DNA from 4 places in the Corynebacterium suranareeae genome. Region 1 is predicted to be linked to each of the others. Evidence: riboswitches for the same ligand, from Rfam matches in the RefSeq annotation. Region 1 holds a riboswitch; each other region holds the start of a gene.
The links. Region 1 has a riboswitch for thiamine pyrophosphate ahead of N24_RS10655 (thiamine phosphate synthase). Riboswitches for the same ligand answer to the same signal wherever they lie in the genome.
Positions count from the first base shown of each region.

Region 1 (8,067 bases):
CCCAGACGCGCTTCTAAGACCCGGCTTGGGTCAAATTAGTGCTGAAATAGCTGTTCGCGTGCTTGGCAGCATAAGACGGCATAAGACCAAACCAGGAGACCCAGAAATCACTTTTTCGACGTTTGTGGGTCTCCTGGTTTGGTGGATCGAGCTCATTACCAAACACAGAGACCCAACATTTAAGTTTTTGAAGATTCTGGGTCTCCTGGTTTGGTCGCTCTCAAATTTCGGCCTCTAACCCTAAAGGTCACACCTCCCCAGCAGCGCTTCTAAGAGGTTTTTAGAGCCTGATCCATACAAATACTTGTGCGAAAATCTTGGGGCCTTAAGCGGGCGATAAACGCCTCACGTAGTTTCTGGCTTTAAGCAGTGCCGAAAGACACCAAACATCGGTGCCAAGAATCTTGAAAAACCTGAAAGTTTGGCACGTATGTTTGGTTATAAAGCTGCCGGGCAGGCTACAACGCGTTGACTCCACCAGGCAGATTTATGAACCTATGGCCTAGGTGGGAGTACTTGGTTATGAAGTCGGCGCTGCGTTTTCCGGAGGCACAATAAACCAAAATGTCCTGGTCAAGACCTGAAAGAGCTTCCACCACATCGTCTTCGGAGTTGATCTGGCTTAAGGGCAGTTTGAGTGAGGTTGCGCCCTCGGGGAGGTCTTTGAGGAGGACTTCATGAGGTTCGCGGATGTCGAGGGCGGTGAGGAGATGGTTGAGGGTGGCGTCGATAAGCGTTGTTGTTTCGGGCCTTGCTGCCTCGTAGGAGCTGCGGAGCTCGGTGACCAGTGGGCGCGCGGGGTCGGCGGAGACGCGGAAGCTGCGTGTGGTGGCGGGGAATGCGTCGTAGGAAAGGAGGACTCCTGGTTGGACGTCGCCGATCTTTGTGAGAAATCCGATGGCATGTGTGGCCATGAGTGCTCCGATGGTCGCGGTGGTGGCGCCGAGGACTCCAGCGGTGGCGCAATCGGGGACGAAATCTGCTGATGGTTGTTCGGGGAAGACGTCGCGAAGACCGACGCCGCGGTTGTTAGGCCCTGAGTGGAAGAGTGCGAGTTCGCCGTGAAAACGCAGCACAGTTGCCCAAATAAGTGGGGTTCCGGTGATTTCAGCGGCGTCGGATACGAGGTACTTGGTGCTGAATGAATCGGATCCGTCTAGGACAAGATCGACTGAAGCGACCAGTGCGCAGGCGTTTTCTGGAGTGATTCGCTGATTCAGGGCGTTGACGGTGATGCTTGGTTGGAGCTCTTTGAGGCACCTGGCTGCAACGGAGACTTTAGACTGCCCGACATCACTTGCCCCGAACAGGATCTGACGGTGGATATTGGAAATATCTACTGTGTCATCATCGATAACCGTGATGGTTCCAACACCTGCTGAGGCGAGCGACTGCATGGCTGGGCAGCCCAAACCGCCTGCGCCAATGACGAGAACGTGGGCATTATGCAGTATTGTTTGTTGTTCGATGCCATAGCCAGGCAATGCTAGCTGTCGGGCAGTTCGATGAAGTTCAATATCTGGAAGTTGTGACATTTTAAAGCACCTGCTCAGCCCAAGACGCGAGACCCTCGAAACTAGAGGATGCAACAGCGTGTTGGCGTTGGGGGATTCTTCCGGCTTGGGCGGCTAATCGGCCAGCTTCAACAGCGCGGAACATTGCTTCAGCCATTGCTACTGGATTTTGTGCGCGGTTAATCGCAGAGGCTAGCAGCACTCCGTCGCAGCCTAGTTCCATGGCTAGGGTGGCATCTGAGGCAGTGCCGACACCGGCATCGAGAATGACGGGCACGCTTGCTCGACTGCAGATTAATTCAATGTTGTGTGGGTTGAGTATTCCAAGTCCGGTTCCGATGGGGGAGCCCAACGGCATGACAGCTGCAACGCCACAGTCTTCTAAACGGCTAGCGGTGATGGGATCGTCAGAGGTATAAGCAAGGACAGTGAAGCCATCCTGGACGAGGAGTTCACAGGCATCTAAAAGCTCAACAGTGTCTGGCAATAGTGTGTGTTCATCGGCGATGACCTCCACTTTTACCCAGTTTGTGCCAAGTGCTTCTCGGGCAAGTTGGGCGGTGAGTACCGCATCGCGGGCAGTGCGACAGCCTGCTGTATTGGGTAAAAGGGCGATTCCTAAACGGCGCAGCATGTCAAAAATGGATTCGCCACCTTCAGCGCTGGCTTGATGGCGGCGCATCGCCACGGTGGTCAATTGGGTTCCACTGGCAACAAGGGATTCCTCCAGCAACGCCTGTGAGGTTGCGCCACCGGTGCCCATGATGAGGTGAGAATCAAAAGTTCTATCAGCAATGTGCAGCATTTTAACCTCCCTGGATTGCGGTGAGAATTTCGACGGAATCTTCATTGCTGATCATGCGTGACCACTGTGACCTGGGGACCACAGCCGCATTGATAGCCACTGCGACTCCGGTGTCATGGCCGATTTCTTGTTTTACCAATTGCTCCACGGAAAGCTCCGCACAATGCATAGAGGTGCCATTGAAAGTAAAATTGATCATCTTAAAGAAAGTCCTTTTTAAGTGCGGTGGCGAAAAGGATCGCACACATCAAGAGTGGGGAACACGGGCTTCTTGGTGGCCAGATCTACGGCAGCGCGCGCACCGAGAGCCGCCAGTAAAATGCCGTGGCGGAAATAGCCTGTTGACACAATGACGTTGGAACCCACCCATCCCAAATATGGAATATCATCGGGAGTTCCCGGGCGGGCACCACAAGTGACTTCGAGGAATTCAGTTTCCTCAATACCTGGAACCAGACGGGTGGCATCGCGGAGGAGATCATAAACCGAGCCAGTTTTAGGATGCGGGTGGTCTTCACGGCTGGTCGCACCAATAGCTAACGTGCCATCATCGCGGGGAATGATATAAACCTGCCGATCCTCCACAAATCCGCGAATCACTTTGCTCACCATCGGCTGCAACTTCTCCGGCACCCGAACGCGAATAATATCGCCGTACACCGGCCGCAACTGCAGCGGGTTTGCGCCCTCAAACCACCCAGGAATGCGTGCGGCGCCTAGGCCTGCCGCTAAAACAACAACGCTTTTCGACGCCACCCTCACCCCCGAACCCATGGTTACGGTCAAGCAGGGGTCGTGGCCATCAATAGAGATCACAGTGTCGGCGATGTGCTCTGCACCCCGCTGCAGAATTGCGTCCAATAACGCCCGGGCATACAAACGAGGAGCAACCTGGTGATCACCATCAATGTTGACCACTTTGGAAATTCGGGGTGACAATGCTGGTTCCGCGGATCTAGCCTGACGAGTAGTTAAAAAATCCACGGGAAGATCCATCAAGTGCATGTATTTGATGAGCTCAGCAACATGCAGACCATCCGTGCGATCCGCACCCACCAACAGCGTGCCCTCTGTGCGGTAGCCGGTGGGAAGGTCTGTGTATTTGGAGACCCGCTCGAGCAAATCGGGATAAAGCCTTGCCGATTCTTTCATCAACTGAATCAAATCCTGCTGCTGATACTGCACCTCAGCAGTAGGGGCTAACATTCCGCCAGCATGGTGGGTTGCCCCAGAAATTGGATCAGGATCAATCAACGTGACTTGAAAACCCGCCTCTTGGAATTCAAAACATGTGGTCAAGCCGATGATTCCGCCACCAATGACAATTGCGCTCTTAGTCATAAGGCCCTTCCCGCCTCAAAATTTTCCAGCACTTCATGCGCGACTTTTTGCGGATTATCAGATTGTGAAAAGGCCCGAACCATCGCAACACCCGCCACGCCGGTAGCGCTGAGATCGCGGACATCATCAGGGGTGACATCACCGATAGCCACGACCGGCAGCGCCGACAACTTCACCAATGGGGGATAGCCATCAAGACCAATGGGTGGGCGACCAGAGTCCTTCGTTGGGGTTTTTCTAAACGGGCCAGCACCGATGTAATCCAACACATGGGCAGCCTCATTAGCTGCAGTCACCAGCTCTGCTGTGCCAGTAGTCAATCCAATAATCGCATCAGAACCTAACAACTCACGAGCTTGAAAAACCGAGACATCATCTTGTCCAAGATGCACACCGTGAATCGGTAAACCCTCACGCATTAAGGAAATAGCAACGTCGAGGTGGTCGTCGATAAGCACACGCGTTTTAGGGTTGCACCGCGCAACCTCGACCGCGACCTTGGCCGCTAGCTCTCTCATCGCCTCTGGCGAAATCGGTTTTGAACGTACCTGGATAACACCCGCACCACCTAAGGCGGCTTGCGACGCGGTGTGCACGATCTCCTCAACGGAACCAGCACCAGTTACGACATAACAACGCAGGTCAAAACGATTTTTATACACGGGTCAATCAGTCCTCGCTTCCTTCGCTGGTTCTAACCAGACAGGTTCGAACGGTCCCGCGCAGCAACAGCGCACAATCTCAGCCCAATGCTTTGGGCACCCGTGGGGTAATGTGCAACCAGTCAAGCCTGACAACATACTTTTGTCAACGATTAGATAAAACTTCGTTGAAAATCGGCACCCGAATGAGGGGGGTGGAATTCAGGTTTGAAAATAGGGTAGGGGATGTGAAAGAATATTCCAGTTGACTGTGCAAACCCGATTTCGGTTGGGTTGAAAGTAACAGCTTCGAAAATTGAAACGGATACGAACCGGCCGAGCGTCCCAAAACTGGGAAAGTGCCGCCAGGGTCCTCTTTCCCTACTAGCAAAAGGATTGTTTAAATGAACATTCTGGACAAGATTGACGCAGCATCCCTGCGCGATGACGTTCCTGCATTCCGTGCAGGCGATACCCTCGACGTTCACGTAAAGGTTATCGAAGGCACCAACACCCGTACCCAGCTCTTCAAGGGTGTTGTCATTCGTCGCCAAGGCGGCGGAGTTCGCGAAACCTTCACCGTACGTAAGGTTTCCTTCGGTATCGGTGTTGAGCGTACCTTCCCAGTACACTCCCCAAACATCGAGAAGATCGAGGTCGTCCGTCGTGGCGATGTTCGTCGTGCGAAGCTGTACTACCTGCGCGAACTGCGCGGTAAGGCTGCACGTATTAAGGAGAAGCGCTAATTTTAGCGTTTGGTCTATAGCTACTTGCTAGCTTTTGGACTAGCCCCTGATCGTTCACTTTTAGTGAATGGTTGGGGGTTTTCTGCTTTTGATAGAGATGTGAGCCGGACACATTGTGTGTCCGGCGGTCTGATCTAAGCTAATTGAAGTACTTAAACGGTTTAAGCTGCTTAGCTGCTTAGTTGCTTAACTGCTTAACTGCTTAAACTGCTTAAACTGCTTAGCTGCTTAACTGCTTAAACTGCGACGTTAGTTTTTAATCCATCAAGAATAATGCCAGCTGAAACCAGTGAGGCGTTCATGTACCAGGAATCATAATCCACGGCGATAGCTTGACCAGATTGAACTGCTTTCAGTGAGGGCCACAAAGGGGTGTCTTCTGGGCTGGATTTTCCGTCTTGCACTCCGTAGAACAACCAGTCGGCGTCTGCTTCGGCAATGAGCTCAGCGGATAAGTCTTGTCCAGCCTGATCGGTGAATTGTTGGGCTTCTGGGCGAGCGAATCCACAATCCCCAGCAACGGTACCTGCCATTGACTCAGCCCCATACATCTGGAATGCATCATCCTTTGTGCGGAGGAAAGACACTGATGGTGGCGTGCTGGGCTGGTTTGCTGCAATCTCAGCTGCGGTGTCTTCGTACTCTTGCAGGAGACTTTCGGCTTTGTCTTTCACGTTTGCTGCTTCTGCAATGGTGAGAAGATCCTGCTTCCAGTTTTCACCACCACCTTCGCCGGTTACCACAGGGGCGATGGCGCGCAGTTTGGTCAGCAGTGCTTCATCGGATCGAGAATTTGCGCAGATCAAAGTGGGATTTAGATTTGCAATGGCTTCAATATCTGGATCTTGGCGAAAACCACAATCTGCAATGCTATCTAGATCCATCTCTGCACCGAAACGATCCCTGAGGAACTGCGGAATAAGGTCGGCATTTTTAGCTGCTGCAACTCCAACTGGGGTAATTCCTAGCAACAGCAAGTTATCCAATTGTCCCGTGTTGAGAGCGACAATGCGCTGATCTTCAGAAGGACTGTCTGCAGCTGACGATGTTTGACCTTGGGATGTTTCAGATGATTGTGATGTTTGTGAGCATGCAGCAATAGCGAGCGTTGTAGTCCCCAGCAACGTTCCGAGAAAAGCACGACGAGAGAGTTTTGCTTGTGCGATGCTCGTGGGGGTCACCCGCGTAGATTTAGGCATAAAGAAAAGTTAGCCAAGCCTAAAAATATTTGTCAAACGGGCAAGCGTGTGCGATTGGGTAGAGCGTGCGTGCTGGCTTGAAATACCTAATGATGTTGATGTATTTTCCAGGTAAAAAGTAGTAAAATTGGAGAAACTTACTCCAGGAAAAAGTTTTGTGAATCGTTGGGTGCTTTGTAGGAATTTTGGGCTGGGTTAGTTAAAGGGTTGGTTTAAGGGTCAGTTAAAGGGTTTTGCATAAAAGGCTTTGCACTTAGGGTTTGAGTCCTCATTTGTAACTTTTTTAGATTGGTCAATGTCTTGCACCTATTTACCCACCTTTGGATATGCGTGTGATCCAGGGTGCAAACAAAGGAGCCCATCATGGTTCTTAAAATATTTCCCCGAAGGTTTAGTTACGCGAGCTGTTCGGTGCTTAGCGTCTTGGCTTTATTGGCCGCAAGTTGTTCCACGTCAACCGGGACCGATGAATCGCTAGAAGCCGCAAGCAATGGCGGTGATGGAGTAATAGCTGCGAGTCAACATGCTGTGACTTTTGATTCGTTGGCAGATGCGACAGTGAAAATCACAGGTCAAGGTACATTTATTGAGCCAGGTACGCTTGATCCTTCAGAATCTGCTTGGCAAGGATCTGGGTTTATTATTGATCCGTCAGGAATTGCCATTACAAATAATCACGTGGTGGTTGGTGCTGGCCGTTTGGATGGATTGTACGGTGCAGATGGTGATGACAAAGCAAGCATGCGAGTGCTTGGTGCATCTGAATGCTTGGACCTCGCTGTTGTACAACTAAGTGCAAAAGACCTCCCTCACTTCGAGTGGTTCGAAGGAAACATCACTACAGGTCTGGATGTGTACTCGGCTGGATTTCCAGTGGGATACGCTGATGATTTCACGTTGACCAGGGGAATTGTGTCAAAGTCTGACTTTGAATTTGATACCCAATGGGCTTCTTTGGAACATGTTATCGAACATGATGCACGTATCCGTGGTGGAAATTCTGGAGGTCCACTGATTACTGCCGATGCCAAAGTCTTAGGCGTTAATTATGCCGGTGATGATTCACTTGACTACAGTTTTGCCATCCATAGAGACGTCGTAAAAGACGTTATTCAGGACATGATCGATGGCAAACGTGTCTCATCAATTGGAATTAATGCGCAAGCATGGGACAGTGGCGACCCTCAATTTTTCGGCGTGTGGGTGTCTTCGGTGGAAGCGGGCGGTCCCGCAGATAAGGCAGGAATAGAGCCTGGTGATCTGATTCTTAAACTTGGCGGTGTAAGTGTTGGTGACGGCGGAAACCTAGGTAGCTATTGCCAAGTTCTAGACACCCAAGGAGTCGATGGCACCATTGATGTTGAAGTTCTTCGGCCAAGTGCGGAAGTGCTACTTGAGGGCCAAATTAATGGCAGAGAATTAGCGGTTACTGCCGAAAATGTCTTTGGGGGACAGGACCCCGCTGCGGCCGCAGCTGTCGGTGAATATAGTGGCCAATCCGTGGAAATTACGGATAATGAATCAACTATTGCCGTGTCAGTGCCAGTCGAATGGGCACAAATCGACGGGGAAGCCTGGACCGACCCACAAGGAAGATTCTGGAACTCTGTAGCAGCAGCACCTGATTTGGGCGCGTTTTGGGAAACATTCAGTGCATCTGGAATCTGGATGCTGGCAACTGATGCAGGTACGGCTCCTGAGGCAGCATTGGACCAATTCAGTTTCAACCAAAGCTGTGACCTATTAACCACTGATACCTGGGATGACGGATACTATCGTGGCCCGTTCAACGAATATGACTGCGATGGCACAACTCTCATC
Region 1 is NZ_AP017369.1:2,279,285-2,287,351, reverse strand. Features, by position in the region: gene N24_RS10675 (ThiF family adenylyltransferase) at 459-1,535, opposite strand; gene N24_RS10670 (thiazole synthase) at 1,537-2,319, opposite strand; gene thiS (sulfur carrier protein ThiS) at 2,321-2,518, opposite strand; gene thiO (glycine oxidase ThiO) at 2,536-3,660, opposite strand; gene N24_RS10655 (thiamine phosphate synthase) at 3,657-4,322, opposite strand; TPP riboswitch at 4,324-4,436, opposite strand; gene rplS (50S ribosomal protein L19) at 4,706-5,047, shown strand; gene N24_RS10645 (iron-siderophore ABC transporter substrate-binding protein) at 5,284-6,246, opposite strand; gene N24_RS10640 (S1C family serine protease) at 6,775-8,067, shown strand, end outside.

Region 2 (8,067 bases), 1.0 Mb from region 1:
GATGCGTTGGCGCACGGCGTACTTTCTTTACCTAACGGCGGGCTGATCTCGGGTGGTGATTCTATGGATGGGGAGTACCCGATCCGGGATACCGCGTATTCCATGTTGTACAACGCAGAGTCGGTGGAAGACGGCCGGGAGAAGATCAACAAGTTTGTGGCAGCTGGCGGTGAGGAGACCATGAAGTTTGAGCAAGCTCCATGGGGTGGCTCTTATGGCCAGGTTTTTGATAAGTATGGCGTGATGTGGAGTATTTCAGCTGAATAAATGAGAAAAAGTTCGTTGTTTTTTCACTACCTGAAACGAACAACGAACTTTTAGTTTCTTTATTTTTTAGTCTTCCCGGTGCCTAAGAGTCTTAGATGTTGAGAAGATCAAGGCTCCCAGCAGTCCAACTCCTGCGAATGCGAAGAAGCCCCAAGGATAAGCAAGGTTGACACTAACTAGAAGGCCACCGAGCAACGGGCCGGAAATCGCACCGAGGCGGCCAATTCCTGCAGAGAATCCCATTGCGGTTGCGCGCATTTTGGCTGGGTGGTTTTCACCGACGAATGCGTAGATTAGAACCTGTGAGCTGAACACAAAGATGCCTGTGAGTAGCACGATTCCATAAAGTCCAACTAGCGGCATGCGAACTGCAAGTAGGGCAAGGAATACAGCAGAGAAGACGAACCACACCAGTGCAGTCTTGCGAGGGGAGTTCTTATCGGCAAATCGTCCTGCAACATAAAGGCCGATCACAGCACCGATGTTCAACACCATGAGGAAGCCGAGTGAATTGCCCATGTCGTAGTCGGCTTGGCGCATGATTTGTGGCAACCAAGTATTCAAACCGTAGACAAGGAGAAGACCCATGAATGAGGTGCCCCAAATTGCCAGCGTGTTTCGACGGAACGATGGCTTGAAAAGGGAAGATAGTGATGAAGATTCAGCGAGCTCGGCTTCGTGCTCCCGGTCTAGATCATCTTCAAGACTCAGGCCATATGAAGTTGCGACAGCTTGGGCTTCATCCATCCGGCCAGAAACTTTAAGATATTGCGGGGATTCCGGGAGGAAGAAGAACAGTAGAGGTAAAAGAATAAGCCCTGGGACTGCACCGGTGATAAACATGGAGTGCCATCCAAAGCCTTCGATGAGGAACATGCCGAGGAAAGCGGTGGCTACAGCTCCAACGTGGTAGCCGGTCATGAGCGTGGTAGATGCAGATCCGGCCTTTGAGCCTGGTCGGAATTCAGTCACCATGGCAATGGCGGTGGGAAGTGCTCCACCAAGGCCAACGCCGGCTAGGAAACGCCACAGGCTAAATAGCGGAACGTTGGTGGTGAAAGCCAGTAGAAGTGTGAATACAGAAAACACTGCTACGGAAAACAGCATCACACGTCGACGTCCTAGACGGTCAGTTAGGAATCCGATGGTCAACGCGCCGATGGTCATTCCGATAAGACCAATGGTGGAAATCTGTGTGGCTTGTCCTGCGGTGAGATCCCACGCGGGATCTTCCAGCATGGACGGGATTGTTGCACCTAGTACGACAAGGTCGAAGCCGTCGAGGACGATTGCGAACCATAAAAGTGCGAGGACTGTTCCGACACTTTTGGTTTTTGTCGTGTGGTTTGCAGAAATTGTTGTCACGGGTGTTTATACCTCGAATTTTGGTAGGTCGCGTCCAACGTACTGCTCAGCGAGATAGCGTTGGCCTGATTGGGATTCTAAAACGGAGCGCAGTTCAGCAAATCGGCGCTGGGTGGCAAAGTGATCTTCGCCAGGAACAGCGTGCAGCATGGAGCTCATCCAGTAGGAGAAGTGTTGTGCTTTCCAAATGCGGGGGACTGCCAGGGAGGTGTAGCTGTCTAGCAGTCCGGTGTCCTTTTTCTTCAACGCGCGAACTAGCGCTGGGGCAAGAACTGCAACATCAGCTACTGCCAAGTTAAGGCCCTTAGCGCCGGTTGGCGGCACGGTGTGTGCGGCATCGCCTGCGAGGAACAGTCGTCCCTTTTGCATTGGTTCGGTAACTGCAGAACGGAAGCGAAGTACTGCTTTGTCAAAGATGCGTCCCTCAGAAACGGTAATGCTGGGGGAGTCTGCGCGTAGGTGGAGTTGCTCCCAGATACGATCATCAGACCACATATCAGGGGTGTCGTCGGGGTTGCACTGTAAGTAGTAGCGCTGGATCTCATCGGTGCGGGTAGAAATTAAGGCAAAGCCTTCTGGGTGGGTTGCGTAGATGAGTTCTTTTTGGGTTTTTGGTGCTTCGACCAAGATGCCAAACCATGCATAGGGGTACTCGTGGCGTGCGCGCACACCACCGTCTTCGGTGATGAGTTTGCGGTAAGGCGAGTTGGATCCATCTGCAGCAATGACATAATCGGCGGTGATGGTGGTCGATGATCCATCAGCCTCGGTGTATGTAACTTTCGCTAGGTCGCCTTCGTAGTTTTCTACGGAATCAACAGTGGTGCTAAAGAGTAATTCACCGCCATCTTCGATGCGTTTAGCAATGAAATCTTTTAAGTATTCATGCTGTGGGTAGATCGCTACTTTATGTCCCGTAAGTTCGGTTAGTGGGATTCGAGTGCGTTCGTTGTTGATGGAGATGTCGATGGCTTCATCGTGGTCGGCTTCGGCTTCCATGCGGGCGCCGACACCGGTTTCCCGCATTAAATTCAAGGTGCCTTGTTCAAGGATTCCAGCCCTCACGGTTTCTTCTACTTCTTTGCGGGTGCGGGACTCAAAAACAATTGATTCCACACCTTGAAGATGGAGGAGGTGCGCGAGGGTTAGCCCTGCGGGTCCTGCGCCAATAATGGCCACTGGTACGTGATTCATGGGAAACTCCTTTTCGTGTGCCCACTGTGGGTGATGCCCAGTTAATGACTTCCCTCACAGTGATTTAGGCCTCAATGTATGGGAAGGTGCGTGCTATGACAACTTGTTCGCGCTGCGAACTGGTTAAAAAATTGGGGTTAAAGTCACAGCCAGCGTAAAAGCGTCCGAAATCACTCGACAAGGGTGTGGCTAGGGGTGTGCTTCAGGGTTTGGCGTGGATATGTATTTTTCTTCACCAGTTTCTAGGTTTTTCACCCGGTTTAGGCTAGTGTGAACGCGTACTTAATTTGATAGACACGGGTGCTCGGTGAAAATCCGGGCTGAGATCTGGCACAGCCAGGACCGTTGAACCTGATCCGGATAATGCCGGCGATAGGGAGGAAATAATGGCTAGTCCCGCCATGCAAAAAACTAATCAACCAAAGTCTTCTTGGCGTGTTATTGACATTGTCATCGCATCCGTTTTGGGTGTCGCGTGTGGATTGATTTTCATCGTCTGGAACTCCATCGGCTATGCCTGGACCACGGCATTTAACGCTCTAACTCCTGGTTTGGGTGGAATTGCCATCGGTATTTGGCTGTTGGGCGGAGTGTTGGGTGGTTTAGTAATCCGCAAACCTGGCGCTGCGATTTTCGTGGAAGTTGTCGCCGCTTGTGTTTCAGCGGCGCTAGCCTCACAGTTTGGTATCTCCACCATCTACTCCGGAATTGCGCAAGGCATTGGTGCAGAAATTATCTTTGCGTTGTTCCTCTACCGTCGTTACAGCCTTCCAACCACCATGTTTGCAGGAATGGGTGCCGGTGTTGGCGCAATTTTCCTTGAGATGTTCTTCTACGGAAACTTGGCAAAATCCCTGTCCTTCAACGTCATCTATTCCGTCACAGTGTTGATCTCTGGCGCGATTTTGGCTGGACTGCTCAGCTGGTTCTTGGTTAAAGCGCTTGCGCGAACTGGTGCACTGGATCGATTTGCCGCTGGCCGCGAGGTTTAAATGACCACCACACTTGGCACGCGCGTTGTGGCGCGCAACTTTGGCTACCGCCATGCATCCAGGCAAAACCCTGCGCTCGAAAACGTTAACTTTGAGGTTAAACCAGGTGAGCGCATACTTCTTACCGGCGCGTCAGGCGCCGGAAAATCCACGCTCCTCGCCGCACTGGCCGGCGTCCTCGGCGGCTCCGACGAGGGCATAAGCATGGGGGAATTGCTTGTCGACGCCCCCTCCATCGGTTTAGTTCTCCAAGATCCAGATTCCCAAGTCATTGCTTCTCGCATCGGTGATGATGTGGCATTTGGGTGTGAAAATCTCCAGATCCCGCGCAAGGAAATCTGGCCACGAGTAGAACGCGCACTGAAATTAGTTGGTTTGGATCTCCCTCTTAACCATCCCACCAAGTATCTTTCGGGAGGCCAAAAACAACGCTTGGCGCTAGCTGGTGTTATTGCGATGGGTGCGCGGTTAATTTTGCTTGATGAACCCACCGCGAACCTTGACCCCCAGGGACAACGTGATGTTGTCGCAGCTGTGGATCGAGTAGTGGCGGAAACGGGCGCAACACTTATTGTGGTGGAGCACCGCCATGAACTGTGGTTAAACACCATTGACCGCATTATCAGTATTTCTGATGGCCGGGATATCCAGCCTGAGCAGTTGCAAAGAGTTGGTAGGTTGCCTAAGGCGCAGCCGTCGAAAAGCAATCCGATTTTGTGGGCGCAGGACTTGCTTTGTACCTGGGGCGGCATGCGTTGTTTTGAGGTGCCGGAAGGCGCCTCCACGGTGATCACTGGGCCCAATGGCGCTGGAAAATCTACGCTCGCGTTGACGATGGGTGGACTGATTCCGCCTAAAAGTGGGCAGCTGGAGCTTTCCGAAGGTTTAAGAAAAGGACTAAAAAATCCGCCGCACAAGTGGCGTTCCGCCGAGCTTGCTGCCCGCATTGGCACGGTGTTTCAAGATCCTGAGCATCAGTTCGTTGCCCGCACCGTTCGTGATGAGCTGGAAATTGGGCCCAAAATCATGAAAGTGGATGCTGGAGACCGGATTGAGGAATTACTTGACCGTCTGCGGTTGCGTCATCTAGAACACGCCAATCCTTTTACTTTAAGTGGTGGCGAAAAACGTCGACTGTCGGTAGCAACCGCATTGGTGGCTGCGCCGAAGCTTCTTATTTTGGATGAGCCAACCTTTGGTCAAGATCCTGAAACTTTTACAGAGCTGGTGCTATTGCTGCGTGAATTGACCGAAACTGGCATCAGCGTGGTCTCTGTCACCCATGATCCAGATTTCATTGCAGCATTGGGCGATCATCACATTGAGGTGACAACACGATGAATCTTCTAGCCAATATCAATCCCGTCACCAGAATCATCGCGCTCATGGTATTAACCACGCCATTGTTGTTGAGCGTGGATGTCATGTCGGCGGCAATCGCGCTGGCGGCAACGATCATCATGGCGCCGTTTGCTGGTGTGACGTGGAAAATGTTGCTTAAACGTGGCTGGCCTTTGTTTCTCATGGCACCCGTGGCTGCGCTGTCCATGGCTCTATATGGAAGACCAGAAGGCAAAGAGTATTTCAGCTTTTTACTCATTCACGTGACGGATAATTCGCTAGCGCTGGCAGCTGCAATTGGATTAAGAGTCCTTGCCATCGGCCTACCTGTGGTTGTGTTAATCGCCAAAATTGATCCCACTGATCTCGGCGATGGCCTGGCCCAACTGCTGAAATTACCCGAGCGTTTTGTGATTGGGGCAGTGGCGGGAAGCCGTTTGATGACACTTTTCCGTGAAGATTGGTATTCCATGTCCCGTGCACGACGTGCCCGCGGTATCGCTGATCAAGGACGGATTAAGCACTTTTTCACCATGACTTTTGGGCTGTTGGTGCTGTCGCTTCGTCGTGGGTCAAAACTTGCAACAGCAATGGAAGCTCGCGGTTTTGGTGGAACTCAAGGTCGCACGTGGGCGCGTGAATCTACGGTCGGAATCCGTGATGCCGTCTTGATTGTGGTGTGTGCGGCGATCTCAGCAAGTGCCATTTTCATAGCCATTCAGACGGGATTCTTTAAATTCCTCGGAACCTAAGCGCACATGAATATTGTCTTAATTGATGGGCAATCTGGTGCAGGCAAGACAACCTTGGCCTTAGATCTAGCAGCCCAAACAGGTTTCCAACTAGTCCACCTGGATGATTTTTATCCCGGGTGGACTGGACTTGCTGCTGCCTCAGAGATTGTCGCTCACAGTATTCTGACTGCGGACAATCCTGGTTACCACCGGTGGGATTGGGACAACAATAAGAAAGGAGAGTGGGTTTCTCTAATACCTGGTCGAAGCATAATTATCGAAGGCGCTGGCTCGATAACGCAGTCGTCAAAAGCTAGAGCAGCGGCGTTGGGGTGTCTGCTTACAATCCGTATCACCGGTCCAGAACACGTGCGAAAACACCGTGCGTTAAAGCGAGATCCAGGCTATGCACCTTTTTGGGATTTATGGGCTGATCAGGAGCGACAGCATTTTGCTCAAGGTATTGAGGTCGATCACGAGATTGTGCTAGGTTCGGATAAGACTGCGGGACGACCCGAAGTTATTTTTTGACAGCCTGGGAACGGCCCAGAGTTCTTAAGAAAGTTTGACCAGAGAACATGCCGTTTTCTTTGTTAAAACCTTTGTTGAAACCACTTGATTACGCCCGCATCATTATTGGCTGGGCATCAATTTTCCTGATCCCCTTGATTGCCTTGCCTTCTATTTTGGAGTTGGCAGTGATCGTAGCGGTCATCCTATTCTGCGCGTTTGGCGTAGTGAAAATGGCCGAGCGATTGGCTCATATCTTGGGAGATCCTTTTGGCTCGTTGATTCTCACATTGTCCATCGTGATTATTGAGGTCATTTTGATCTGTGCAGTCATGCTTGGGCCAGGGGATAGTGCGATTGCTGGGCGAGATTCCGTGATGGCCGTATCTATGATCATCATGGGATTAGTCGTGGGACTGTGTCTTTTGATCGGTGGATTAAGGCACGGAAGTATGCCACACAATGGTGTGGGGGCTCCTACGTATTTGACGCTGATTACCACATTTTCGGTGATTGCTTTTGCCGTGCCAGCATTTTTAGGTGAGTACACACCAGGGCAATCCATTGTTATAGCTGTTTTAACTGTCGTTGTTTATGGGTTCTTCCTGCTGCGCCAGACAGGTGCACAGGCAAGTGAATTCCAAGAAGTTGAAGTGGCAGAAAAAGCTCAAGACGCTATCAAATGGGAAGTTCCATTTCGTGGTGTGGTGCTGATCATCACGGTCCTTCCCATCGTGATGCTGTCCCATAATATGGCGCAGGCGATGGATGAGGTGTTGGATAGTCTTGGCGCTCCGGTAGCTATGGCGGGGTTAATTATTGCCACCATTGTCTTTTTGCCGGAAACCATCACATCACTTAAAGCCGCGTGGACTGGGGAAATTCAAAGGGTCAGCAATTTGGCTCATGGAGCACTTGTCTCCACAGTCGGCCTAACAATTCCTTCAGTGTTGATCATTGGAACGATCACTGGCCAAGAAGTAATTTTGGGAGAAACTCCCATTAATTTATTGTTGCTCGGCACCACGATCGCGGTCACTGCTATTGCATTTAGCGCGAGGAAAGTAAGTGCGGTTCATGGATCAGTACTGCTGATGGTGTTTGGAGTTTATATGATGAGCATGTTTGGCTGACTTAGGTAGCCTGGTGGTCATGAGTGCACTTGAAACTTTGCAATGGCAAGATTGGTCCAGTGTGTTGGTGGTTGTAGCTCACCCGGATGATCCTGAATATGGATTATCTGCTGCGGTTAAAGAGTGGACAGATGCGGGTATTGAAGTGTCATACTTGCTTCTTACTCACGGTGAAGCAGGAATCCAAGGACTTGATCCAGCAGAAACTGGTCCTTTGCGTGCAGCGGAGCAACAAGCTGCATGTGAGCAGGTAGGAGTTAAAAATTTAACAATCCTGGATCATCCGGATTCCATGCTTGTTTATAATCTTGAACTGCGTAAAGATATTGCCCGTGAGATCCGGATACGGAAACCAAATGCCGTGGTGGTCACCAATTTTGAGGTGGAGGCGTATGGTGGGCTTAATCAGGCTGACCACCGCGTTGCGGGGTTAGCGGGAATTGATGGCACGCGTGATGCTGCTAATCCTTGGGCGCAACCAGAGCTGCTAGCAGAAGGCCACCAGCCGTGGGGAGCGGACGTGATTATCAT
Region 2 is NZ_AP017369.1:1,269,495-1,277,561, forward strand. Features, by position in the region: gene N24_RS06080 (VOC family protein) at 1-267, shown strand, start outside; gene N24_RS06085 (MFS transporter) at 334-1,623, opposite strand; gene N24_RS06090 (4-hydroxybenzoate 3-monooxygenase) at 1,639-2,826, opposite strand; TPP riboswitch at 3,113-3,222, shown strand; gene N24_RS06095 (ECF transporter S component) at 3,213-3,818, shown strand; gene N24_RS06100 (ABC transporter ATP-binding protein) at 3,819-5,159, shown strand; gene N24_RS06105 (energy-coupling factor transporter transmembrane component T family protein) at 5,156-5,911, shown strand; gene N24_RS06110 (nucleoside/nucleotide kinase family protein) at 5,918-6,424, shown strand; gene N24_RS06115 (calcium:proton antiporter) at 6,472-7,536, shown strand; gene N24_RS06120 (PIG-L deacetylase family protein) at 7,556-8,067, shown strand, end outside.
Region 2: it holds a riboswitch for thiamine pyrophosphate, as region 1 does, so the genes downstream of both, N24_RS06095 (ECF transporter S component) here and N24_RS10655 (thiamine phosphate synthase) in region 1, are expected to answer to the same signal.

Region 3 (8,067 bases), 1.4 Mb from region 1:
AGCATGGAGCACAACAAGGTTGAAGTCACGCCAGAAAATGTCTACGGCATCATCTCCATGGTGTTGTGGACCATCACTTTGATTGTCACCATCAAATATGTTGTGCTTGTCACCCGTGCTGACAACCAGGGACAGGGTGGAATTCTTGCTCTGGTGGCATTGCTGAAAAACCGCAGGCGTTGGGGAAAAACTGTGGCGGTGGCTGGCATGCTTGGCGCAGCGTTGTTCTACGGGGACGTGGTGATCACCCCGGCGATCTCTGTTCTTAGCGCAACAGAAGGGTTGACGGTTGTCTCGCCAAGTTTTGAGCGCTTCATCTTGCCACTATCTTTGGCAGTGTTGATAGCTATTTTTGCTATCCAGCCTTTGGGTACTGAAAAAGTAGGCAAAGCCTTTGGACCCATCATGCTGTTGTGGTTTATTACCTTGGCAGTGTTGGGAATTCCGCAAATCGTGTCCCACCCTGAAATTCTGCAAAGCTTGTCTCCACTGTGGGCACTGCGCTTGATTGCGGAGGAACCTTTCCAAGCATTCGTCTTGCTGGGAGCCGTGGTACTAACCGTCACAGGAGCAGAAGCCCTATATGCAGATATGGGGCATTTTGGTGCTCGTCCCATTCGAGTGGCGTGGTTTTGCGTCGTCATGCCTGCGTTAATCTTGACCTACTTGGGGCAAGGCGCTTTGGTGATCAAGCACCCTGAAGCGGTCAGCAACCCCATGTTCTACCTCGCGCCTGAAGCATTGCGGATTCCGTTGGTTATTTTGGCAACGATTGCCACAGTGATTGCATCGCAGGCGGTGATTTCAGGAGCGTATTCTCTCACCAAGCAGGCAGTGAGCCTGAATCTTCTGCCTCGAATGGTCATCCGCCATACCTCCAGTAAAGAGGAGGGCCAGATCTATATGCCGTTGGTAAATGGTTTCCTGTTTGTGTCGGTGATGGTTGTTGTGATGGTTTTCCAGAATTCCGAAAGTCTTGCCAGTGCCTATGGCCTGGCTGTTACCGGAACGTTGGTGCTGGTGAGCGTTTTGTATCTTCTTTATGCTCACACTGCCTGGTGGAAAACAGCGCTGTTTATCCTGTTCATTGGGGTGCCTGAACTATTATTGTTCGCCTCCAACACGACAAAGATCCACGATGGCGGTTGGCTTCCACTTCTTATCGCTGTTGTGTTGATCGTGGTGATGCGAACCTGGCAGTGGGGAAGCGGTCGCGTTAATCAGGGACGTGCAGAGTTGGAAGTCCCGATGGCTGCATTCTTGGAGAAACTCGATCAGCCACACAACATTGGGTTGCGCAAAGTGGCTGAAGTTGCAGTATTTCCACACTCGGTCAGCGATACAGTGCCTTTGTCATTGGTGCGGTGTGTAAAAGACCTCAAACTTTTATACCGAGAGATCGTGATTGTCCGCATTGTCCAAGAACCCGTTCCACATGTGCCACCGGCGGAACGCGCAGTGATAGAAGTGCTCCACCACGCCCCAATCAGAGTGGTTCGTGTGGATTTACATCTTGGCTACTTTGATGAACAGAATCTGCCGAAGAATCTTCATGCCATCGATCCAACATGGGATAACGCCACCTATTTCCTTTCCGCTTTAACACTTCGCAGCAGGCTTTCTGGAAAAGTTGCCGGGTGGCGGGATCGCTTGTATCTATCGATGGAACGTAACCAGGCGTCTCGTACCGAATCATTTAAATTGCAACCAAGCAAAACCATCACGGTGGGAACAGAGCTGCACCTTTAGCCAGGCGCTATCACACCAACTGAGTTAGCCTGAAGCGATGAAGAAGAATCCTTTGGTGGAGTGGGTCTGGGTCATGGATGAACTCGGAGTTGGTTGGTGTCAGTGCGAGAAAGACCCCGTTACTGGAAAAGCACCACATCCTGTGAACAAACCACTGGTCACCAAATCCATCATTAGTGCACTTGGCCAAGTCCCAGAGGTGATGAGTAACCAAGATATCAGCCTTGTGGTGGTGGATCTATGGAAATTTGAGACCATTACTCCACCGATTGCAGAATCTTTGATGAGGTCTGTGAAAGCCGTGAACGGAGAGATGCATCCGCAATATCCCACTGCGACAGCAATGGCAGCGATTAAGCATTTCTCCAATACTTTTGATGGTCAGATCCGTGTTTAAAACAGTGCTGAAAACCCTGCGATAGACTAATGAACCGTTAAGCTTTTAGGCGTTGAAGGAGAAAAATAGTGGGACCTCAAGTTGGATTGATCATGGGCTCGGATTCAGATTGGGATACTGTAGCGCCTGCTGCAGAAGTTCTTGCAGAATTCGGAATTCCTTTTGAGGTCGGTGTGGTTTCTGCACACCGCACTCCTGAAAAGATGCTCAACTATGCCAAAACGGCCCATGAGCGTGGCGTCAAGGTGATTATTGCCTGCGCAGGTGGAGCAGCACATCTTCCTGGCATGGTTGCTGCGGCTACACCTCTTCCTGTCATTGGTGTTCCACGAGCGCTTAAAGATCTAGATGGGTTGGACTCTTTGCTCTCTATCGTCCAGATGCCAGGTGGAGTTCCCGTTGCTACCGTTTCCATTGGTGGAGCGAAGAACGCTGGTCTGCTTGCCGTTCGTATCCTTGGTGCGGGGGATACTTCCTTGATTTCAAAGATGGCCGATTACCAAGACAACATGGCTAAAGAAGTTGAAGCCAAGGATGAAGCTCTAAAGAAGCGTCTGCTGGGCTAATGAATCCAATCGTGGTGCTGGGATCGCAGGTAGTAGATGGTCAAGTGACTGATCTATTAGCGTCAAGGTTGGATAAAGCCATTGAGGTTTCAGCCCGGCACCCGGATTCACCTGTCGTGGTCAGCGGTTTCGGTGAAGCTGCACCCATGGCTGATTATCTTCGAAGCCACGGTGTTGCCAATATCGTGGAAGAACCATGGGCCACTAGTACTAATGAGAATTTGGAAAACGCCCACGCTTTGTTTCCTGACACCCTACGGTGGATTGTAGTGACCAGCGGTTTCCATGCCTGGCGGACCTATTTATGGGCCTGGCATTTGGGAATACCCATTAAAGTTGTCACTGCGTCCACCCCAGCAAACAAGCGATTGGGCATGGCGTTGAGGGAGTGTGTAGCGTTGTCGCATTCTGCTCTCCGGGTGTTGTGGCGCAAGCTGAGAACTCCACACAACTAATCTACAAAGTGAGGTATTCCCATGTCAGGTGCGTACTTTTTAGCGCGTGGAAACAATACGTATTCTCCCTCGCAATATTCTGGTGGCGCGTGGCGTGATGATGAGCTCCACCTTGCACCTGTTGCCGGTTTGGTTATTCACCATATGGAACGGTGGCGCAAAGAAGTCGCGGGCAATGTGTTGATGTTTAGCCGTTTCAGCATGGATATCTTAGGCCAGATTGCTCGCGATGATATTTCATTGGAAACAACAATCCTTCGTCCCGGGCGCACCATTGAACTTGTGGAAACGGTGGCAGAGATCAATGGTCGAGCCACGATTCGTGCACGTGGGTGGTTGCTAAAAACCTCAGATTTAGCAGAGATTGCTGGCGATACTTTCGATGCGATGCCACCGATGGAGGAGTGCTTAGATTCTAAAATTGTGCTGCCGTGGTCTGGCGGGTTTATGGACAGCATCGTGTGTGTAGAAGATTCCGGAAAGATTCCTGGAAAAAATCGCGCATGGGTGACAAGTGACATCCCATTAGTACACGGTGAAGATCCGGAACCACTAGCTGAGTTTTCCAAATTTTTAGATGTAGCCAATGGGGTGGCAGCTCGGGAAGACCCTACACAGTGGATGTTCCCGAATGTGGATTTAACCTTCCACTTATTCCGCCAGCCGGTGGGAACCAAAGTCGGGTTTAATACCCGCGTGGCGTTTGGCCCCACTGGCATTGGAATTACAACCTCAGTAATTCACGATGCCAATGGTCCAGTGGGAACACTTAATCAATCATTGACAGTGCGCCCGATTGCTGAGTTGAACAAGTAGCTGAATTAGTAACTGAATAAGTATCCGTATCAAACAGGTGACCACGCAGAGTACTGTGTTGGTACTCGGTGCGGAATCGTCCGCGTCGCTGTAATTCAGGGACAACCAGCTCAACAAAATCATCGAGGCTGTGGGGTAGTACCGGTGGCATGAGGTTGAATCCATCGGCACCGCCTTGGTCAATCCAGCGTTCGATTTCATCAGCGATGCTTTCCGGCGTGCCAATGAATGTGGCATGCCCACCGCCGGCTGCCAGGTAACCTAAAAGTTCACGCACAGTTGGTGAGGTGGATTCGATGATCCGCAACACCGTTTCGTACCTCCCCTTCGGCCCGGAAAATTCCTCCAGCGGTGGCAACGGTGGGGGAGGAGCATCCAAATCCCACGTCGAGCAGTCTTGACCCACAAAGAAACTCAGCTGATTCAGTGAGTCTTTAACCGGCAACAATGCATTGAGAGCCTGCTGCTTTGCACGCGCTTCTTCCACGGTCTTGCCAACATAGGTCACCAAACCAGGAAGCACCGGCATGGGCTCTCGCCCCAATGCTGCAGCGCGGGCATGAATATCGGAGCGGTAATCTTGCGCTTGGCCTAAATCCCACGCCACTGAGTAAATCGCCTCGGCATACTGTGCCGCGATCTCTCGTCCCTGCGGTGAGGATCCCGCTTGGAAAAGCACTGGCCTACCCTGCGGAGTACTTGGAATATTCAGCGGGCCTGCGACCTGGAAAAACTCACCATCATGATCGATCGGCTTAATCAGTGCAGAATCCGCAAATTTTCCAGCGCGATCCCGAACTAAACTTTCCACAGGCCAGGAATCCCACAAAGCTGTGATCGTGTCGATAAATTCCGCCGCGCGCGCATAGCGAACATCATGATCCGGCAACTTATCCATGCCATGATTGCGCGCCTCTGCATCAGTCATCGAGGTCACCACATTGATCCCAGCACGCCCACCAGAAATGTGATCCAAACTAGCCACCATCCGCGCTGCATGAAAGGGAGGCCAAAACGTACTAGAAATCGTGCTGATCAAACCAATATTGTTTGTTGCACGCGCCATCGCAGTCAATGCCGTCAACGGTTCCAAAAACCAACCCGGCCCGTTTTCCAAACCAACCGGATTAATCGCCTGGCCATCGGCCAAAAAGACCGCATCCAGCTTGCCGCGCTCAGCGGTGCGCGCGAGCTCCTCCCACCAGGAAATTAGACCCAGCTTATCGACGCCTCCCTCCTCACACCGCCACGCCGCCGCATGGTGCCCAGCGCCGAAAGCAAAAAGATTGAGGTGAATGTGTTGGGAATTCATCAGTTAAAGACCAACCCACCATCGACGACCAAGTTTTGGCCAGTTACTGCTCGTGACCAGGGAGAGGCGAAGAAGAGGGAGGCGTCGGCAAGCTCTTGTGGCGTCGTGACAGACCCCAGTGGCGTGCCTGCGGCGATGAAATCAAAGACTTCCTCGGGCGTGGCGGCGCTGGCGCCGGTGGTGCGCAGCAGGCCGCCGCTGACCATGTTGACCGTGATGTGGCGCGGACCCAGATCCTTGGCAAATGTGCGGGTCAGGGACAACAGTGCAGCCTTCGCAGCGGTGTAATCGTGGTAGGGGACAGTCGGATTCTGGAAAAGATTCGTGCCGATGTTGATCACACGACCACTTCCCACCTCCTCAAAACCAGGCAACGCCTCCTGAATGGTGTTCAACGCGCCCGCGATTGCGCTGGTGTATTGCTGATCAAAACGCTCAATCGTGATGTCTTCTGCCTTGGGGCGCGCATCGCCATCAAAGCTGAAATCCGCCAAAGCGCTGTTGACCACAGTGGTGATCGGGCTACCGAAATGTTCCTTGGCCTGCTCAAACATGCCTTTCACCTGGCTGCGATCACGAACATCAGCCTGAATCGCCACTGCGTTTTCACCAGCCAACTCTGCAGCAGCATCAGCCGAACGGTGATAATTCACCACAACACGAGCACCCTCGCGTAAAAAAGACTCAGACAACGCACGACCAAGTCCGCGTGCACCGCCGGTGACCAAAACAATTTGCTCAGAAAATTCAAGCATGAAAAAACGCCCTTCTTGGGTTGGGGCGAAGGGCAAAGAGACCTATCCCATGGTAGGTAGGCTTTGCGACAGTCCCTTCGCCAGTACTAACTGGATCAGGTTCGACGGGTGTAATCTCAGCGAAAGCTTTTTTAAAGTGCTTTTGCACCCCGTGTCACTAGTAGCCGAGGGTATCAGTTTGTTGTCGCACGTGGGGTGAGTTGGTACCGCCACGTTTAAGTTGGTGTCATCCTTGCGCATGAGCGCGATAGCTTTTCCCAACGTATCGATTGCTTGTTTAAGTTCCTCGACTTGATTGTCTTTCCCAGTTGATCCTGCGTTGGGATGCTTCGGCAGACAAACTCGGGCTTGATTAAGCATTTTTCTATCTGAGCAAGTTTGCTTCAAGCTCTTGATTGCGTTGTTGCATCAAGGTGAGTTCATGGATGCCATTGGTGGTCATAGTGCCAGTTTTGTGCAGAACGATGTCGAGCCCAGACTGCGCTATTTTTGCGAGTGCAAATTGAGGTGGCTGTTCGTGGAGTATTTGATGCATGTAGCCCTATTTCCATGTGTTTCACCGTCTTCTTTAGTTTGGTATTGGGGTCGCTTAAATACCCTGAATAGGCATAAAAGTCAGTAGCCAAAAGTTATCTTTTTATGTGATGTTTGCCATGTCTATAACGGGGGTGAAAATCCACGAATATCTGTTTTACCCGCAGAACTAATGATGTTTTCAGGTTAGGGTCAGTTTGTTCACATTATGTAGAGACGACAGGAATATGTGAATGAAACTGTTTCCCAAGGCTGTAGGTGTTATTGCCACAGCACTGCTTATTACAGGGGGTGCAGACGTTCCAGGGTGGGCGAGTGTATCGCAGCCCGGTTTTGGAGGGGTTCCAGGTTGCTAGTATTAATGGGCTGATTTTGGATCGTTGGCTTGCGCTGGGTGGTCCTAACAGTGTACTTGGTTTCCCTATCGCGGATGAAGCAGTAGCTTCAGATGGGGTTGGCCGTTTTTCTGTTTTTCATAATGGAGTTATCTATTGGCATCCCAGCTTCGGGGCATGGGAAGTCTATGGTGATTTTGAGAGCATGTGGATGACCTCTGGTGGAATAGATGGCTTGTATGGTTATCCCACGGGTGGCTTTACTTCCGATTCGACAGGGAAGTGGCAGAATTACGAAGGTGGGCAGATATTCCTACCTTCAGATTCGGGTTCGAAGAATTATGCGTGTATGGATGTTGTGGGGTTGATTCTTCAACGACTTGGCCGCGAGGATGCGCCAGTTGATTTTTACTGTGATAACCAGGGTGCGACTATCTCTCTGGATGGTGGAGAGAGTCATTTTTATGCGCCAACTAGGGAAATGCTTGTGACGACTTCATCGAGTTCACTTGCTCCACAAGCTCGTGCTTTGCCAGACGTTGAATGCAACAGTATCGGCTTTGTTGATGCCAGCCCAGCTATACGGTTGAGTGCATACTCGGTGAGGAAAAATATTGATACATGTGTGGGTAAGGCTGTAGATGGTATTCCTGAGTGGTCAAAGGAGTTTTCTTATTCGATTAAGCACACGTTGACCCAGCGTAGGCTTCACAAAGTTGAACTTACTATTGAAAGTTTGACATTCCCATCTAGAGTGTTCCAGCAAAACTACGAGCTTAAAGAGGATCGAAAGTGGCAGATTGATCCGACGGTGCCGGATGGGAAACTTTATACGGCGAACGGAGGCACGAATACGGCTGCAAGTGTTTCGAGTGGCCCGATACCGGAAACGCGCGGTACATATTATCTTCAGGCGACTACTTTCACATTAAAGATCCCGTCGAAAGACTATGATATTACAGGGGAGAAATGGAATGGTGCTCGACTAAATATTGGGCGTTTTAAGTGTGATCCTTTTGACGAGAGAAATCCATCTAGTAATAGGTTGTGCGAGTTCACCAATCCTGTGGATGATAGATAGATGGGAAACACGCATTTTGACCCAGTCGGAAGATGGGTGGCTGCTAATATTCACTGTGATCTGGAAG
Region 3 is NZ_AP017369.1:911,711-919,777, forward strand. Features, by position in the region: gene N24_RS04330 (potassium transporter Kup) at 1-1,749, shown strand, start outside; gene N24_RS04335 (hypothetical protein) at 1,787-2,146, shown strand; gene purE (5-(carboxyamino)imidazole ribonucleotide mutase) at 2,215-2,712, shown strand; gene N24_RS04345 (YdcF family protein) at 2,712-3,167, shown strand; gene N24_RS04350 (thioesterase family protein) at 3,189-3,983, shown strand; gene N24_RS04355 (LLM class flavin-dependent oxidoreductase) at 3,937-5,295, opposite strand; gene N24_RS04360 (3-oxoacyl-ACP reductase) at 5,295-6,050, opposite strand; TPP riboswitch at 6,105-6,212, opposite strand; gene N24_RS16330 (hypothetical protein) at 6,415-6,585, opposite strand; gene N24_RS16440 (LGFP repeat-containing protein) at 6,876-8,000, shown strand; gene N24_RS04370 (hypothetical protein) at 8,001-8,067, shown strand, end outside.
Region 3: it holds a riboswitch for thiamine pyrophosphate, as region 1 does, so the genes downstream of both, N24_RS04360 (3-oxoacyl-ACP reductase) here and N24_RS10655 (thiamine phosphate synthase) in region 1, are expected to answer to the same signal.

Region 4 (8,067 bases), 600 kb from region 1:
GTTCTACACCGATATCGGAGAGCACCTGGAGGAGCCAATGATGTTGCCTCCAACTCCGAAGGCTGTTGATCTTTCGGGAATGCGTGTGCTTGTTGCAGATGATGTTGCCGATACCGGAAAAACTCTTGAGTTGGTTCGTGATTTCTTAGGCGACCAGGTTGAAGAAGTACGCACTGCTGTGATTTACCACAAGCCTCACAGCGTGTTTCAGCCTGAATATGCGTGGCGTGTAACAGATAAGTGGATCAACTTCCCTTGGTCCACACTGCCTCCGGTAGAGCCTTCTAAGTAATTTTTATCTAAGAGTCCTGCATGCACTTGGTGTGTGCAGGGCTTTTCTTTATCCAAAATTCCTCACATCAACGCGACCGAAATCCCATTATGTGAAATTTAGGCGATTAACGTCTCAGTCCATGAGATTGACTCTAAGAATCTCCTGTGGAAATATCACTGGAGTATTTATTGGAATCTAATTTTTGTGTGAGGCGATAACGCGTGACCACAACTGATCACACCACGGAGTTGAATCCCTCTGACCCTGATGGACAGTCAGCAACTCTTGTGATTGATAAGAAAACCAAACGTCGGGTTGCGGCAGCCTCCACCATTGGCACGACTATCGAGTTTTATGATTTTTACGCCTATGCTGCCGCGGCTGTTGTTGTTTTCCCTAGTTTGTTCTTCCCGAGCAATGATGATCCAACAGTGAACTTGTTGGCGTCATTCGCAACATTTGGCTTAGCGTTTGTGGCGCGTCCAGTGGGATCAATCCTCTTTGGTCATTTCGGTGACCGTGTGGGACGCAAAGCAACATTGATTGGCTCACTGTTGACCATGGGTATTGCCACCATCTTGATTGGCTTCTTGCCAACGTATGGACAGGTAGGCATCATTGCTCCAGCCTTGCTGGCATTGATGCGTTTTTGCCAGGGACTAGGCCTTGGTGGTGAATGGTCTGGCGCAGCACTGCTAGCTGGTGAAAATGCTGAAAATACTCACCGTGCCCGTGCGGCGATGTGGCCTCAGCTAGGAGCGCCGTTTGGTTTCTTCCTGGCTAATGGTTTCATGCTGGTTCTGGTGGGAGTCCTTGCTCATGAGGACGGTGATCTTCAAGGCGCGTTTATGACATGGGGCTGGCGTCTACCATTCTTGTCTTCTGCCCTTATGATCGCCGTTGGCCTGTGGGTGCGTTTCTCCTTGGAGGAGACTCCGGTATTTAAACAAGCAGTAGATCAGGGCAAGAAAGTTAAGTCCCCACTGAAAGAGCTGTTTAAGACTTCCCCTGGTCCGGTCGTTCAGGCAACTTTGATCATGTTGTCCACGTACACTTTGTTCTACTTGGTCACCACGTGGATTTTGTCTTATGGAATTGGCAACCGCAGCGCGGGAACTGGCCTGTCAATCCCATATTTTGAATTCCTCCAGTTGCAGCTGGCCACGATCGTGTTCTTTGCCATCATGATCCCAGTGTCCGGCTGGTTGGCTGATGTGTGGGGCCGTAAAAACACGCTCACCCTGGCTTCGGTGTTGCTGCTTGGATTTGGGTTGGTGTTTAACTTGTTGCTCGATCCTGAAACGGCCACCAAGACTACCGTCTTTATTTTCCTGTTTGCTGGCATGAGCATCATGGGTCTCATTTTCGGGCCAATGTCTGCTATTTTGCCGGAACTTTTCCCCACGAATGTGCGCTACACTGGCTCAGGAATTGCTTATAACGTTTCTTCGATCCTCGGTGCAGCTATTGCCCCGTTTATTGCAACGTGGCTGGTAGCTGAGTATTCAGTAGCCTATGTTGGTTATTACCTGATCATTGTCACCGCAATTACGTTTATCGCGGTGCTAACCATGAAGGAAAACAAAAACCACGACCTCCGAGAGGTCTAAAAGATTTTTGCTTATCGACGCCCCCTTCGGTTCCTTGTCGTCAATGCAAATTGCACAGCACCCAAGCAACCCAATCGCAACAGGGCTTCGATAAGCGCATAGTGGAACACCCACATGCGGCGGTAGACGGCATCAAAACCATCTGCCGCCGCTTCGCGTATCTGGCCTTCAAAAACTTCACGTTGTAATTGGATGCTTTTTAGATAGTGTCCGTTAAAGTGAGTTTCTTTAACAACGCGCAATGAGGATTCACGATCAACCAACTGATGTACTTCATCAACGGTCGGATAGTGCAGAGCCGGCCAGATATATGCCTTGAGCATAGAAATCGCCTCAGTACTCACCGGACCCCATTGGTCGGTGGCAACTAAAGACTGGAAGGCGACATTCCCACCGGTGGCTAACATGCGGTCTATTGCTTTGATAAACCGTTTGGAACCATGCTTGCCTACCACTTCAAGTTTTTCCATGGAGACAATCGAGTCATATGCCCCGCCCCATTCACGCTGAGTGGGTATTGCTTGTGGAATCACCTCAATGTGGATATCTTCTTCCACTCCAGCAAGCACGAATGTTTCTTCCAAACTAGCTACTTGTGCTGGATCCGCCGTTAATGAATCTACTGTGGCTTGTCGGCGTGCTGCCAAAATAGCAAGAGCACCACCACTGCTGGGAAACTCCAATACGTGGCTTCCTGCCTTCACCTTGGCACAGTCAAGCAAGTATGACGCTGCACGACGTTGAGCTTCGCCTAAATCTTCACGTTCCACGGCTACCGGTTCAGAGATTTTCGTGATATCGACAAAGTGTGATGCAGGTTCTCTATTTTTGCCAGCACCTGGCACGTAGCTTTTTACTGCAGTACGCAAAGTGGTGGGAACACCAGAGGCAAAAATTCCACCGAAGGCACTCATCCCATCGCCAGAACTTAGCCGAATAAGCTCATTAGGTAATGCACCACCAGTATCAACGGCGTGACCTGGCAAGGTGAATGCGCTCGACAGTTTGCCGCGGGGTTTGAATCCAGTCCCCAAAAGGGCGGTCAAAACGTCGGCAAGCTTGTCGCTGCGCCACTCGCCTGCCATGTAGCTTTCAGCTAAGCCGAGCCACCCGGATGCTGCTAAACGTGAAAATAATTCCTCATGATCGATTATGAGATCTGGGTCATCGCCCAGTAAAACTAGGCCAGCGTTGCTACACGCCTTAGCGAAGCGATATTCCGCTTGCCTTGCGCGCGCCCCTGAAAACGCAAGGTTAGGCACTGACGCCACCCCAGGCCACTCTTCCACGTCAATGGGTTCAAGATGGCGCAAACGTGCCTCTGCCATACGTTTTATGCACCTCCAGTGGATCAAAGCCAAGAAAATCTTCGGCGGATTTAGCTGCTAGAAGCAGTGTACTTGCGTGTGTTGATTAGGCGGTGCAGGCGCGTCGAAACGCAATAAATCGGACTCAAATAAAAAGTTCTGACATTTGACGTGACATATGCCATACCAACGTGCATACTTATTGAAAGTGGGCGCGAATTCGGCAAGATTTTCTCCGAACGGACAGAAAAGCATGACCCGATCCTGTTTGTTTCTGTAGGAAGTACTATTGTTTAACGCGTACACGTGCTTAACACGACAACGCTTAAACGGCTGCACGCCTTTCACTGCAGACCGCACAAGCTTTAAGATCCACGATCAGGAGACTTTGACAAATATGTCAGTTAACCCAACCCGCCCCGAAGGCGGCCGTCACCACGTCGTCGTCATCGGCTCCGGTTTTGGTGGCCTTTTTGCTGCTAAAAACCTGGCCAAGGCAGACGTCGATGTCACTCTGATTGACCGCACAAATCACCACCTCTTCCAGCCACTGCTGTACCAAGTAGCAACTGGCATCTTGTCCTCTGGTGAAATTGCACCTTCAACCCGACAGATCCTGGGCTCCCAGGAAAACGTCAACGTCATCAAGGGTGAGGTCACCGACATCAATGTCGAGTCCCAGACCGTGACCGCTACCCTCGGTGAGTTCACCCGCGTCTTCGAGTATGACTCCCTGGTTGTTGGTGCTGGTGCAGGCCAATCCTACTTTGGTAACGATCACTTCGCTGAGTTCGCTCCAGGCATGAAGTCCATCGATGATGCTCTAGAGCTGCGCGCTCGTATCATTGGCGCTTTCGAGCGTGCTGAGATCTGTGAAGATCCTGCTGAGCGTGAGCGTCTGCTCACCTTCGTTGTTGTTGGTGCTGGTCCAACCGGCGTTGAGCTTGCAGGTCAGTTGGCTGAAATGGCACACCGCACCCTTGCTGGTGAGTACAAGAACTTCAACACCAACTCCGCAAAGATCATCTTGCTTGATGGTGCACCACAGGTTCTTCCTCCATTCGGTAAGCGTCTCGGCCGTAACGCTCAGCGCACCCTGGAAAAGATCGGTGTTAACGTTCGCCTGAACGCAATGGTCACCAACGTGGATGCCACCTCGGTTACCTACAAGACCAAAGACGGCGAAGAGCACACCATTGAGTCCTTCTGCAAGATTTGGTCCGCTGGTGTGGCTGCTTCCCCACTGGGCAAGCTCATTGCAGAGCAAACCGGCGTTGAGACTGACCGCGCAGGTCGCGTGATGGTCAACGATGACCTGTCTGTGGGCGAGCACAAGAACGTCTTCGTTGTTGGTGACATGATGAACTACAACAACCTCCCTGGTGTTGCTCAGGTAGCAATCCAGAGTGGTGAGTATGTTGCAGAGCAGATCGCAGCTGAGGTCGAAGGCCGCTCCAACACTGAGCGCGAAGCTTTCGATTACTTCGATAAGGGCTCCATGGCAACCATTTCCCGCTTTTCCGCTGTGGTGAAGATGGGCAAGGTTGAGGTCACCGGTTTCATCGGATGGATCCTGTGGTTGGCTGTTCACATCATGTTCCTCGTGGGCTTCCGCAACCGTTTCGTTTCCGGCATCAGCTGGGGACTTAACGCTATGTCCCGTAAGCGTTGGAACCTGGCCACCACTCGCCAGCAGCTTCACTCCCGTACTGCCATGCTTAAGTACGCACACGAGCTGGAAGAGGCCGCTGCAGATCTCCCAATCGAGCTGCGCGACAACCAGCGTTTCGGCGGAAAGTAAGTCTACTTTTCTGTAGTAAGCAACGAGCGTGACTTCCTTAACGGGGAGTCACGCTTTTGTTGTAGAAGGCGATCTTTTAGGTGCCCATACGCGAAACTGTGCGCTCATCATTTCGGTGTTTGTTAGAAAGACGTGAAATCCGATCCCGACGTGAGCCAGATTAGTGCTGAAATAGCTGTATGCCCCGGTGTGGATTTTGATGTTCGTGCACTTGGCGGCATGAGACGGCGTGAGACCAAACACAGAGACCCAGAAATCACGTTTTCGACGTTTGTGGGTCTCCTGGTTTGGCGTATCGCTCTCATTACCAAACACAGAGACCCAACATTTAAGTTTTTGCAGATTCTGGGTCTCCTGATTTGGTCGCACTCACATTTTGGTGCGACACCTGAAAAGTCATACCTCCCCAGAAGCGCTTCTAACGGGTTTTCAGGGCTTCATGCACACCATAGTTCATCTGAAAAACTCGAAGCCTTAAACAAGCGATAAACGCTAACGCGCATTGGTCTGGTTTGCCGAGTTAACCCAAGTCCGGTTTATATCGGCCGCATCATTTCGGTGCGCGTGAGGAAATGTGAAACCTGAAGGTGTGCTGATCAAGAACTCACCACAAACAGGACATCACCCCTTTAATTCGAACAAAACTTTGCATTTAACGGATGGTTACATGCAACAATCCACCACAATCCATCGGAAATCTCAAGTTTGTAGTGAATATTCAAACACATTGTCGCTTATGAGTTACCCGCCGGCCCCTCCGCCCCTGTGGAAAAGTACACACGTCCACTTTGCTAGGCTGATTAGCAGGCACGGGGTGCCGTTGCTGGATTTTAATTTCCAGAGGCTGAGAAAACACCCGTTGAACCTGCTCTAGCTCGTACTAGCGAAGGGATGGCCTTTAAAGTGGCTAACTCATTTTTGGATTCTTTAACTCTTGTTCGACAAAACACTCCTCTTGTTCAGTGTTTAACCAACTCTGTGGTCATGCAGGTCACCGCGAATGTATTGCTTGCTGCGGGAGCTACCCCTGCGATGGTTGATACTCCAGCTGAATCAGCAGAATTCGCCGCGATCGCAAACGGAGTGCTCATTAATGCAGGTACTCCCTCTACTGAGCAGTACCAAGGAATGACCAATGCCATTGAGGGCGCACTAAAAGCTGGGACACCGTGGGTGCTGGATCCCGTTGCTGTGGGTGGATTGTCGGAGAGGACTAAGTATGCGGAGGGAATCGTCGATAAGCAGCCAGCCGCAATTCGTGGAAACGCGTCAGAAATCGTGGCGCTTGCCGGTCTGGGTGCTGGTGGGCGCGGCGTAGACGCGACCGATTCGGTGGAAGCAGCGCTGCATGCGGCGCATCAGTTGGCCAATCGCACCGGTGGTGTTGTGGCGGTTTCTGGGGAGCAGGACCTTATTGTTTCTGGTGACCGGGTGACATGGTTGCGCTCTGGGGATCCCATGTTGCAGCTGGTGATTGGCACGGGTTGTTCGTTGGGCGCTTTAACGGCCGCCTATTTGGGTGCTGTGGTAGGTTCATCGATTTCAGAGCATGATGCTGTGTTGGCGGCACACGCCCACATTGGAGCAGCTGGCCAGATCGCTGCGCAGAAAGCCACAGCACCAGGAAGTTTCGCGGTTGCGTTTATTGATGCCTTGTATGAGGTCGATGCGCAGACCGTGGCTTCGTTGATTGATGTGCGTGAGGCTTAAGATTTCCGTGACTGATTTTTCTTTATACCTTGTGACAGATCCGCATCTTGGTGGTGGGCCGGATAACGTTGCCGGAATCGTGGACGCCGCGATTTCAGGCGGGGTATCCGTGGTGCAATTGCGTGATAAAAACTCCCCTAAACAAGATGTTCGTGCAGCAGCTGTGGAGCTAAAAGAAATCTGTGACGCCCGCGGGGTATCGCTTGTGGTTAATGATTACCTTGATATTGCGGTTGAGCTGGGGCTTCATCTGCACATTGGCCAAGGCGATACACCTTATATTCAGGCACGAAGGCAGCTTCCCGCCAATCTTGAGTTGGGGTTGAGCATTGAAAACTTAGATCAGCTGCGCACGGTGATTGCGCAATGTGCAGCCGCTGATGTGGCATTGCCCGATGTGATTGGCATCGGTCCCGTGACTTCTACAGCTACCAAACCAGATGCGGCACCAGCACTCGGTGTTGAAGGCATCGCGGAGATCTCAACCCTGGCGAAAGCTCACGGCATTGCGTCTGTTGCCATTGGAGGCGTGGGGCTGGACAATGCTGCTGAACTTGCAGGTACTGACATTGACGGCCTATGTGTGGTGTCTGAAATTATGACCGCTGCAGATCCTGCAGTTGCCGCTTCCCAATTACTAACTGCTTTCCAAGGAGCTTTTGTGGACGTCCCCTCTACCCCACGCGTGCTATCTATTGCAGGCACTGACCCCACAGGCGGTGCAGGCATTCAAGCTGACCTGAAATCTATTGCCGCAGGTGGTGGATATGGCATGTGTGTGGTCACCTCGTTGGTTGCCCAAAATACTCACGGCGTCAACACAATCCATACTCCTCCCTTGACTTTCTTGGAAGAACAACTTGATGCAGTCTTTTCCGATGTCACGGTCGACGCCATCAAGCTCGGCATGTTGGGTTCTGCTGACACGGTAGATCTGGTGGCACATTGGTTGGGCTCCCGTGAGCACGGCCCGGTGGTGCTTGATCCGGTGATGATCGCAACCAGCGGTGACCGGTTGCTTGATGCCAGTGCTGAAGAATCTTTGCGTCGCCTGGCTGCCCACGTGGATGTTGTTACCCCAAACATCCCAGAGCTCGCCGTATTGTGCGATAGCCAGCCGGCCACAACGATGGATCAGGCAATTGCTCAGGCTCAAGCATTTGCTGCTGAGCATGACACCATCGTTATCGTCAAGGGTGGGCATTTGACTGGCGCTTTGGCAGATAACGCAGTCGTTCGCCCAGATGGCTCGGTATTCCAGGTGGAAAACTTGCGCGTCAACACCACCAATTCCCACGGCACCGGATGTTCCCTGTCCGCTGCTCTTGCCACCCGAATTGCCACCGGTGAGAGCGTTGAAAAAGC
Region 4 is NZ_AP017369.1:1,675,576-1,683,642, reverse strand. Features, by position in the region: gene N24_RS07930 (phosphoribosyltransferase) at 1-292, shown strand, start outside; gene N24_RS07925 (MFS transporter) at 496-1,884, shown strand; gene N24_RS07920 (SAM-dependent methyltransferase) at 1,896-3,212, opposite strand; gene N24_RS07915 (NAD(P)/FAD-dependent oxidoreductase) at 3,589-4,992, shown strand; TPP riboswitch at 5,793-5,902, shown strand; gene thiM (hydroxyethylthiazole kinase) at 5,896-6,702, shown strand; gene N24_RS07905 (bifunctional hydroxymethylpyrimidine kinase/phosphomethylpyrimidine kinase) at 6,710-8,067, shown strand, end outside.
Region 4: it holds a riboswitch for thiamine pyrophosphate, as region 1 does, so the genes downstream of both, thiM (hydroxyethylthiazole kinase) here and N24_RS10655 (thiamine phosphate synthase) in region 1, are expected to answer to the same signal.